One region of the Paucibacter sp. JuS9 genome, then DNA from elsewhere that is predicted to be linked to it. Evidence: predicted binding sites of a transcription regulator. Region 1 holds the regulator's gene; each other region holds the start of a gene.
What was found. Region 1 encodes NrdR, which represses ribonucleotide reductase genes. Its sites were predicted from a motif close to CACNANATNTNGTG; they were not measured.
Positions count from the first base shown of each region.

Region 2: a site for NrdR is predicted at 1,352-1,365, ahead of ABT392_RS14175 (ribonucleoside-diphosphate reductase subunit alpha). Genes of this name have one in related genera too.
Region 3: a site for NrdR is predicted at 1,227-1,240, ahead of ABT392_RS10780 (ribonucleoside triphosphate reductase). Genes of this name have one in related genera too.

Region 1 is NZ_CP194172.1:1,700,652-1,703,925, forward strand. It holds gene ABT392_RS07515 (GspH/FimT family pseudopilin) at 1-171, opposite strand, end outside; gene ABT392_RS07520 (type IV pilin protein) at 168-647, opposite strand; gene ABT392_RS07525 (GspH/FimT family pseudopilin) at 774-1,319, opposite strand; gene nrdR (transcriptional regulator NrdR) at 1,431-1,874, opposite strand; gene glyA (serine hydroxymethyltransferase) at 1,890-3,140, opposite strand; ZMP/ZTP riboswitch at 3,203-3,274, opposite strand, start outside.
Region 2 is NZ_CP194172.1:3,158,765-3,162,038, reverse strand. It holds gene ABT392_RS14180 (sigma-54-dependent transcriptional regulator) at 1-1,006, shown strand, start outside; gene ABT392_RS14175 (ribonucleoside-diphosphate reductase subunit alpha) at 1,621-3,274, shown strand, end outside.
Region 3 is NZ_CP194172.1:2,409,743-2,413,016, reverse strand. It holds gene ABT392_RS10790 (c-type cytochrome) at 1-149, opposite strand, end outside; gene ABT392_RS10785 (ribonucleotide reductase subunit alpha) at 316-708, shown strand; gene ABT392_RS10780 (ribonucleoside triphosphate reductase) at 1,374-3,274, shown strand, end outside.

The DNA of each region.
Region 1 (3,274 bases):
TGCATAGGCCAGCGAAGTTGCCAGTTCTGCGGCGACCATCTCGACACGGCGCTTGGCCATCATGTCGGCAAGCGACGGCGCCGCTACGGCCAGGATGACGCCCAGAATGCCGACCACGATCAGCATTTCGACCAAGGTGACACCACGGGATAGGAGCGACAGCTTCTTCATTTGGCCCAGCATTTGTCGTTGGTGGTGCTCAAGTCGGACTTGTAGCCGGCATAGGTCGTATTGCCGGAGAGCATCTTCAGCTCGAATTTGCGGCAGTCCGTGTCCCGGTCTTGCGGGCTCGAGCTGTTCGCCAAAGCCGTGAGGGTGTAACCCGTCTCACCAGAGGCAGCGATGGCGATCGTGTAGTGGCCTTGCGGCGAGGTCGAGGAGCCAACGCCCAAGGTGGACATGCTCGCCGCGTAGCTGGGCTGATTGGCCCGGTACCGTTCCTGGGCAAGCTGCAAGCTGTTCAAGGCACTGGTGGCGTCGGCCCGGCGGCTGCGAAACATGTATTGCTGGTAGGACGGCAGGGCAATGGCCGCCAGGATGCCGATCACGACCAGGGTGATCAGCAATTCGATCAGCGTGAACCCACGAAGGCCTAGCAAGCGGCCGGCACTTTGGGAACCGTCGATGGGCACGAATGGCATCGTCATGCGCAATTATTGGCACTTCCTTGCTGGTCTTAAGCCCGGAAATACCACTCATCGGCACCCAGACACCGCTTGTCAGTCAGCCCCTCGAACATGGGAGCAAGCCTCATGGACAGGTTCGGGAGCGGTTCAGGAACAGGCGTTCAGCCGCCTGAAACTGCCGTCGGGAGTACAGCTGCGCACCCGACCGGCGAGGCTGACCACGTGGCGGATCGTCGCTTTCCGGTCGGTGGCCGCGATGTCGATGCTGCCAGTCGGGCTGACCGTGCCGCGGTAGCCTGAAAAGGCCATGCTGGGAACATTGGCCTTGACGCTGGCGCGAAGCTCCAGCGGTATCCAATGAAGCTTGAGCGACTGAGCCTCGGCGCTGCACACGGCAAGCCCGTCGCTGTTGCAGGCACATGCGCCGCTGGCACCGGTGTGAAGCAGATAGCAGGTGCCAGTGGCGTGCACATTGAATCGCACATGGACCGCCTCGCCGAGCCGGATCGACTCGCCACGGGCCAGCATCACGTCCGTCCTGACGGTTTCGGCCAGGCCCTGGATGCGCTGTCGCAGCCTGAGTTCCTGCATGGCAGGCAGGGCCTTGCCGAGCAGGATGCCGAGAATCGCGCAATACATCAGGCATTCGACCAGGCCAAGGCCTTGCATCCCTTTCGGTGCAAGCTTGCTCATGACGCTCCTCCCTCAGGCTCATCGCTCTTTGTGCAAGCAATGTAGAAAAGCCGGCTCGTGCCGGCTTCATTCCTGGAGAGGAGGGTGTCCCCAGCTGGGGGGAGGCGAAGCTCAGATGTCCCGGATCAGCTGCCGGAATTCGTCCACATCCTCGAAGCTGCGATAGACCGAGGCGAAGCGCACATAGGCCACCTTGTCGATGCGCTTGAGTTCGCGCATCACCAGCTCGCCGAGCTTGGTGGAAGGCATTTCGCGCGCGCCGCTGGCGAGCAGCTTCTCTTCGATGCGGGCCAGCGCAGCATCGATCTGCTCGATGCTCACCGGCCGCTTGCGCAAGGCCAGCTGCATCGAAGCCCGCAGCTTGGCTGGTTCGAAGTCCGCCCGGGTGCCGTCCTTCTTGACCACGGCGGGCAGGGCGATTTCCGCCCGCTCATAGGTGGTGAAGCGCTTGTCGCAGCTCAGGCAACGGCGGCGACGCCGAATGACGTCGCCTTCGTCCGATTCCCGGGTCTCGGCGACCTGAGTTTCGGTGTGGCTGCAAAAAGGACAGCGCATCGGGCCTCTTGAGAATCAGCGGTAGACCGGAAAGTCGCGCGTCAGCGCGGCCACGTTGGCGCGCACTGCCTCGAGCACGGCCTCGTCGTTCGGCTTGTCCAGCACGTCGGCGATCAGGTGGGCCGTGGCGCGCACCTGCTCTTCCTTGAAACCGCGCGTGGTCATGGCCGGCGTACCCAGGCGGATGCCGCTGGTGACCATGGGTTTTTGCGGATCGTTCGGAATACCGTTCTTGTTGCAGGTCATGTGGGCCTTGCCCAGCAGCGCTTCGGCTTCCTTGCCGGTCAGGCCCTTGGGTCGCAGGTCCACCAGCATCACATGGCTCTCGGTACCGCCGGAGACGATGCGCAGGCCCCGCTCGATCAGCGTGTCGGCCAGCACCTTGGCGTTCTTGACCACCTGCTGCTGGTAGGCCTTGAACTCAGGCGTCAGCGCTTCCTTGAAGGCCACGGCCTTGCCGGCGATGACGTGCATCAACGGTCCGCCCTGGATGCCGGGAAAAATGGCGCTGTTGATCTTCTTGGCAATCGCCTCGTCGTTCATCAGGATGATGCCGCCGCGCGGGCCGCGCAGACTCTTGTGCGTGGTCGAGGTGACCACGTCGGCATAGGGCATCGGGTTAGGGTAGACGCCAGCAGCAATCAGGCCGGCGTAGTGGGCCATGTCCACCATGAAGTAGGCGCCGATTTCCTTGGCGATCTTGCCGAAGCGCTCGAAATCGATGCGCAGGCTGTAGGCCGAAGCGCCAGCGATGATCAGCTTTGGCTTCTTCTCGCGGGCCAGGGCTTCCATCGCGTCGTAGTCGATCTCTTCCTTCTCGTTGAGACCGTAACTGACCACGTTGAACCACTTGCCGCTCATGTTCAGTGCCATGCCGTGGGTCAGGTGACCGCCTTCGGCCAGGCTCATGCCCATGATGGTGTCGCCCGGCTGCAGCAACGCGAAGAACACGCCCTGGTTGGCTTGCGAGCCCGAGTTGGCCTGCACATTGGCGAAGTTGGCACCGTAGAGCTGCTTCAGGCGGTCAATGGCGAGTTGCTCGACCACGTCCACGTACTCGCAGCCACCGTAGTAGCGCTTGCCGGGATAGCCCTCGGCGTACTTGTTGGTCAGCTGGCTGCCCTGCGCCTGCATCACGGCCGGCGAGGTGTAGTTTTCCGAGGCGATCAGCTCGATGTGATCTTCCTGGCGCTGGTTTTCCTGCTGGATGGCTGCCCACAAATCAGGGTCGACATTGGCGAGAGTGGATTGGCTGCGATCAAACATGGTGGCTGATGGGTTTGTTCAAGAGGTGGCGCCACGCACGGCTCCACGCATGCGCGGAAACGCGGGGCTGCCCAGGCGAACGGCTGATACGGACGGGCTTTGCAACAGCCTCGGCCGCTCGCGCTCCACGGTGT
Region 2 (3,274 bases), 1.5 Mb from region 1:
ATCGGCGATGCGCCAGGTGCGTTCCCTGATCGGCAAGGTGGCCCGCAGCATGGCGCCGGTGCTTCTGCAAGGTGAGTCCGGCACCGGCAAGGAGCTTGTGGCGCATGCGGTGCATGATGCCGGTGCGCGTGCTTCGGCACCCTTCGTCGCCGTTAACTGCGGTGCGATTCCCGAGCAATTGCTGGAGGCTGAGTTCTTCGGCTATCGCAAGGGCGCATTCACCGGCGCGAATGAAGACCGCGACGGCTTCTTCAAGGCCGCACACGGCGGCACGCTGTTCCTGGACGAAATCGGCGACCTGCCACTGGCCATGCAGAGCAAGCTCTTGCGCGCGATCCAGGAGCGCTCGGTGAGGCCGGTGGGTGCGGTGGCGGAGTCGCCGGTGAATGTGCGCATCCTCAGTGCCACACACAAGGACCTCGGCGCCGAAGTCGCAGCAGGCCGCTTCCGGCAGGATTTGTTCTACCGTCTCAACGTGATCCAGATCCGGGTGCCGCCACTGCGTGAGCGCATCGAAGACCTGGCGGCGATCAGCGAGAGAGTGCTGCAGCGCATTGCGCACGACGCCGGCGTCTCGCCGCCACCGCGCCTCACCAGTGCTGCGCTGGCACAGCTGGCGCGCTATGCCTTCCCGGGCAATGTGCGCGAGCTCGAGAACCTGCTGCACCGGGCGCTGGCGCTGTCCGGCAGTGAATCAATCGACGCCGAGGACCTGGACTTGCCGGACGCCGCCTTGGACGATTCACAGTTCGCTGCTCTGGACGACCCGCTGGCCAGTCTGGTGCCGGCATCGCCAGGGCGTGTGTCGGACGACGAGGCCGAGCTGCCTCACGACCTGGCCCTGCACCTGGACGATGTCGAGCGCAACATCCTGGTGCGAGCGCTCGAGCGCCATCGCTACAACCGCACGGCGGCTGGCGCGGCACTGGGCCTGTCCTTGCGCCAGATCCGCTACCGCATGGCACGCCTGGGCATCACGGTGGGCGAGGGTGGTAGCGACAGCTGAAGAGCAGGGTTTGCGAGGGCCCCAGACTATCCCTAGTGGTGGCTTGCGAACTGTTACAGCGGTGCTCGCGTCGGCCCGCCGCGAACCGTCCTGAAGCGCTGCCGCCGACCGTCGCCGGCGCAAGTGCAAAGCACCAATTGGCGCGGCCTGGCGAGCGATTTCTTGCTGCAAGCCAGCATTGATGCGGCCCGCCGTCGGCACCCATCGGCCGGCACGCAGTGAGCCCGCGATAGAGCGGGCAAGACCTGGCCCGAAAGCCTCGCGCCAGACTGCTTCGCTAGCCAATTCGCCCCCCTAGGTCAACAGTGTTCGTACGCTATTGGTAGTGCTTGAAGGGGTGTTGACCCCCAGATATAGTGTCCTTTCGTGCTATTCTCCTGACTCGGTTTCACACCGCAATGCCTGTCTCAAAAGCTGTTCCCGGAGACCCTCAAGGCCACGCTGCATTCGCAGTCAGTGGTGTCTGGGCTCAGGCATCGGTGAATGGCCAGCCGAGTGCCAGCGAGCTAACCGAGCCCAAACAAAGACCCAAGTAAAGCCACGGCTGCAGCCGCACATGCCGCCGCGGCTTTGCCATTCCGATTCGAACGAAAAGACAAGGAAGTAGACCCACCATGCAAACCCATCTCGCCCAGCCCGTCGTCGCCGAAGGCGCGAGCCGCGTGCCTGCCACCGACAGCGCAGCGGCGCCGCAGTCGTCGGCATACCTGGCCTACCAGATCATTCGCCGCAATGGTGCGGTCGTGTCCTTCGAGCCCAGCAAGATTGCTGTGGCCTTGATGAAGGCCTTCCTGGCAGTGCATGGCACCAGTGGCGCGGCTTCGGCCAGCGTGCGCGAGACGGTGGACGGCCTGACCGAAAACGTGGTGCGCGCCCTGCTGCGCTCGCGTCCCAGTGGCGGTACGTTCCATATTGAAGACGTGCAGGACCACGTCGAGCTGGGTCTGATGCGCGGTGGTCACCATGAAGTGGCCCGCGCCTACGTGCTGTACCGCGAGCGTCGTGCGCAAGAGCGCCTGCGCCAGGGCGAGGGCGCTGCCCCCAAGGCTGCGGAAGCCAGCATCCATGTGATCGATGGCGGCCAGCGCGTGCCATTGGACCTGGCCAGCCTGCAGGCGCTGATCGTCTCCAGCTGCGAAGGCCTGGGCGCCGACGTGAAAGCCGAGCCCATCCTGGCTGAGACCAAGCGCAATCTGTACGACGGCGTGCCGATCGACGAGGTCTACAAGGCCTCCATCCTGGCCGCCCGCACGCTGATCGAGAAGGACCCGAGCTACAGCCAGGCCACGGCGCGCCTGCTGATGCACACCATCCGCAAGGAAATCCTCGGTGAGGAAGTCACCCAGGCCGAGATGCACCAGCGCTATGCCGAGTACTTCCCGCAATTCATCAAGAAGGGTGTGCAGGCCGAGCTGCTGGACGAGAGGCTGCAGCAGTACGACCTGGCCAAGCTGGGCGCCGCACTGAAGGCTGATCGCGACTTCCAGTTCGACTACCTGGGTCTGCAGACCCTGTTCGACCGCTACTTCCTGCACACAGAAGGCAAGCGGATCGAGATGCCTCAGGCCTTCTTCATGCGCGTGGCCATGGGCCTGGCGCTGAACGAGATCAACCGCGAAGCGCGCGCCATCGAGTTCTACGAAGTGCTGTCGAGCTTCGACTTCATGTCCAGCACGCCGACGCTGTTCAACTCGGGTACCCGCCGCTCGCAGCTCTCGAGCTGCTACCTGACGACGGTGGCCGACGACCTGGATGGCATCTATGAGGCGCTGAAAGAGAACGCGTTGCTGTCCAAGTTCGCCGGTGGTCTGGGCAACGACTGGACGCCGGTGCGGGCCCTCGGTTCGCACATCAAGGGCACGAACGGCAAGTCGCAAGGCGTCGTCCCCTTCCTCAAGGTGGTCAACGACACGGCCGTGGCCGTGAACCAGGGCGGCAAGCGCAAGGGCGCCGTCTGCGCCTATCTGGAATCGTGGCACCTGGACATCGAAGAGTTCCTGGAACTGCGCAAGAACACCGGCGACGACCGCCGCCGCACGCACGACATGAACACGGCGAACTGGATCCCCGACCTGTTCATGCGCCGCGTGATGGACGGTGGCGACTGGACACTGTTCAGTCCGTCCACCTGCCCGGACCTGCACGACTTGTTCGGCAAGGCCTTTGAGACGGCCTATGTCGCCTACGAGCAGAAGGCCGACCGCGGCGAGATCAAGCTGTTCAAGCGCATGCCCGCCAAGGACCTGTGGCGCAAGATGCTCTCGATGC
Region 3 (3,274 bases), 710 kb from region 1:
ACGACGGCCGGGGTGATGTCGCCCGACTTCGAGCGCGCCGGGATGCGTTGCTCGGTGTCGAAGATCAACACGGCAAACAGCAACACGAAGAATGCCGTGCCACCGTAGAAAATATTGCGCGCCATCTGGCTGGTGAAGCCTCGGCTCATGGTCATCCTCCGGGGATAGATTGGGATGCCGACAGCCTAGGGAAACGCTCGGGAATTTCCTTGAAGCTGTATAAGAAATCCAAGTTTTGCGTCGCTTGGGATCCCCTGCGTGGCGGCTACGCTGCAGAACTGCGCTCGGGGACTGCTCCCTCGTACACTGATCTGCATGAACATTTCCTCATTTGATGAACTCTTGCTGGCTGCTCGCCAGCAAGCGGAGCCTCAGCGTCTGCTGATGGTTTTTGTTGGCGCAAGCCTTGGCGAGGAGGCCAGCCAAGCCGAGCGCGCAGCCTTCGAGCAGGGAGCCGGCGGCGAGATTACTCCTCTGATGTGCGTCGACAAGTGCGTGACGGAGCTGTCCGACTTTGCATCTCTGGCCGGCGAAGCTGACACCATGGCGCAAGCCTGGGTGCTGGTTTTTGCTGGGGCAATTGCTGCCGCAGCCGAGGCGCGTGAAGTCGACACGGCGCTGCGCAAACTGGTTGAGTCGGTCCGTGTCGGGCAAGTGCAAAGTTTGGCCGTCTTCAATCGCGAAGGGCAGGCAGTGATGCTTCGCTGATGCGGCCGACTTGAGCCGCTGCGCCCCAGGGCCTTGGGGCAAGCAGGCGTTTTCGGGCGTCTCCTTCGGCATGGTCTGCTTGGCGCTACGACTCGGCGTTGGCTGAGACGCTACACCGCCAGAGGGGCCTCAGGGGGGCTGCCCTGTGTCGGCCAGGTGTTCCCGCTGCAGCGCAGTCGCGCCCGCGGTACTGGCCGAATTCCGCGTTTCAGCCACCGGTCGGGTCACCCTGCACGACGCGGTGATAGGCGACTCCTGCGCTGAGGTCTGCGCTATTCAGCGAGCGCGTCGAGCGGCTTGCATGCCGGCCTGTTGAACGCAGCCGAGCCTCGAACAACCCGTCATGCCCTAACGCCATATGTCGTGGAGCACTTCTGGCCTTGATGTGGGACTTGTCCTGGGTCAGTTCAGAACGATGCTCGCGCAATGTCGTCTCCCGCATCGGTGTTTTCAGCTGGCAGCGCACCGGGTTTGCGCCGGCGCAAACTCTGAGCAGTCTTTCGGTATTCGCCTCCTGGCACTACATATAGTGTCCGACATCGAATCGAAACACTAAATGTGTGTGTTTCATTCGGCTTGCCGCTGAAGAGAAGTGCCATGTGCGCGCATCAGAGACCTACCCTTCTTTGCCCAGACGCCGCCGCAGCGGCAGACACAACATGTCCATGAAAATCCCTGCTCAGACCGATTCATTGCCTGGACTGCCTTCCTTGATCAGCAAGCGCAATGGGCGTGAGCTGGCGTTCGATCCCGAGAAGATCGTTCAGGCTCTTGTCCGGGCGGGTGCTGCTTGCGATGAACTCGACGCTGGCGGCGCGCGGCGCCTCACCTACGAGCAGGTCTTGCCTTCGCTTGCCGCACAGCAGATCTGCAGGCCGTCTGTCGAGGCGGTGCAGGATCTGGTTGAGGCGGCGCTGTTCGACGCCGGGTACCGCCGGACACTTCGCGCCTATGCCGTCTACCGGGAACAGCACCGCAGCCTGCGCAAGGCTCGGCAGACCCTGGTCGATGTGCAGGCGACGATGGACGAGTACCTGGGTCAGCAGGATTGGCGCATCAAGGCCAATGCCAACCAGGGGTGGAGCCTGGGCGGGCTGATTCTGAACGTATCCGGAAAGGTTGTGGCCAATTACTGGCTGGACCAGGTCTACCCGCCTGAGATCGGCCAGGCCCACCGGGAGGCCGACATCCACATCCATGACCTCGACATGCTGAGTGGCTACTGCGCCGGCTGGTCCTTGCGTACGCTGCTAAACGAGGGGCTGAACGGTGTTCCCGGAAAAGTTGAAGCCGGCCCGCCCCAACATCTGAGCAGCGCGGTCGGGCAGATCGTCAATTTCCTCGGCACCTTGCAAAACGAGTGGGCGGGCGCACAGGCCTTCTCCAGCTTCGACACCTATCTGGCGCCCTATGTGCGCAAGGATGCTCTGGGCTACGCGCAGGTCCGCCAGGCGATGCAGGAGCTGATCTACAACCTCAACGTCCCTTCGCGGTGGGGCACGCAGACGCCGTTCACCAATCTGACCTTCGACTGGACTTGTCCGGACGACCTGCGAGAGCAGGTGCCGATGATCGGCGGGCGGGAGATGCCGTTTTGCTACGGCGATCTACAGGTCGAGATGGACCTGATCAACCGTGCTTACATCGACGTGATGATGGCCGGGGATGCCAAGGGGCGCGCCTTTACTTTTCCGATCCCCACCTACAACATCACCCGGGACTTCGATTGGGACAGTCCCAACTCGCAGGCTCTTTTCGAGATGACGGCGCGCTACGGATTGCCGTATTTCCAGAACTTCCTGAACTCCGAGCTGCAGCCGAATATGGTGCGCTCGATGTGTTGCCGGCTTCAGCTCGACCTGCGCGAGTTGCTCAAACGGGGCAATGGCCTTTTCGGCTCTGCCGAGCAGACCGGATCCCTGGGGGTGGTGACTGTCAACTGCGCGCGCCTGGGCCATCTGCACGCCGGTGATGAGTCTGGACTGCTGGCCGCACTGGATCGCCTACTGGAACTAGGGCGCGACAGTTTGGAGATCAAGCGCAAGGTGATCCAACGTCTGATCGATGAGGGATTGTTCCCCTACACGAGGCGCTACCTGGGAACTCTGCGCAACCACTTTTCGACGCTGGGAGTCAACGGCGTCAACGAGATGCTCCGCAACTTCAGCGCGGACCGGGAGAACATCACGACGCCAGCCGGCCATGCCATGGCGGTGCGTTTGCTGGACCATGTCCGTGCGCGCATGGTGGAGTTCCAGGAACAGACCGGGCATCTCTACAACCTGGAGGCAACGCCGGCGGAAGGAACGACTTACCGCTTCGCGAAGGAAGACCGCAAGCGCTTCCCAGGAATCCTGCAGGCGGGAACACCAGAGCAGCCCTACTACACGAACAGCTCGCAACTGCCGGTGGGCTTTACCGATGATCCCTTCGAGGCGCTGGAGCGCCAGGACGAGTTGCAGCGCAAGTACACGGGAGGCACCGTGCTGCACCTGTACATGAACGAGGCGGTGTCAAGCAGCGCGGCCTGCCGCGAACTGGTGCGCCGGTCCTTGTCGAGCTTCCG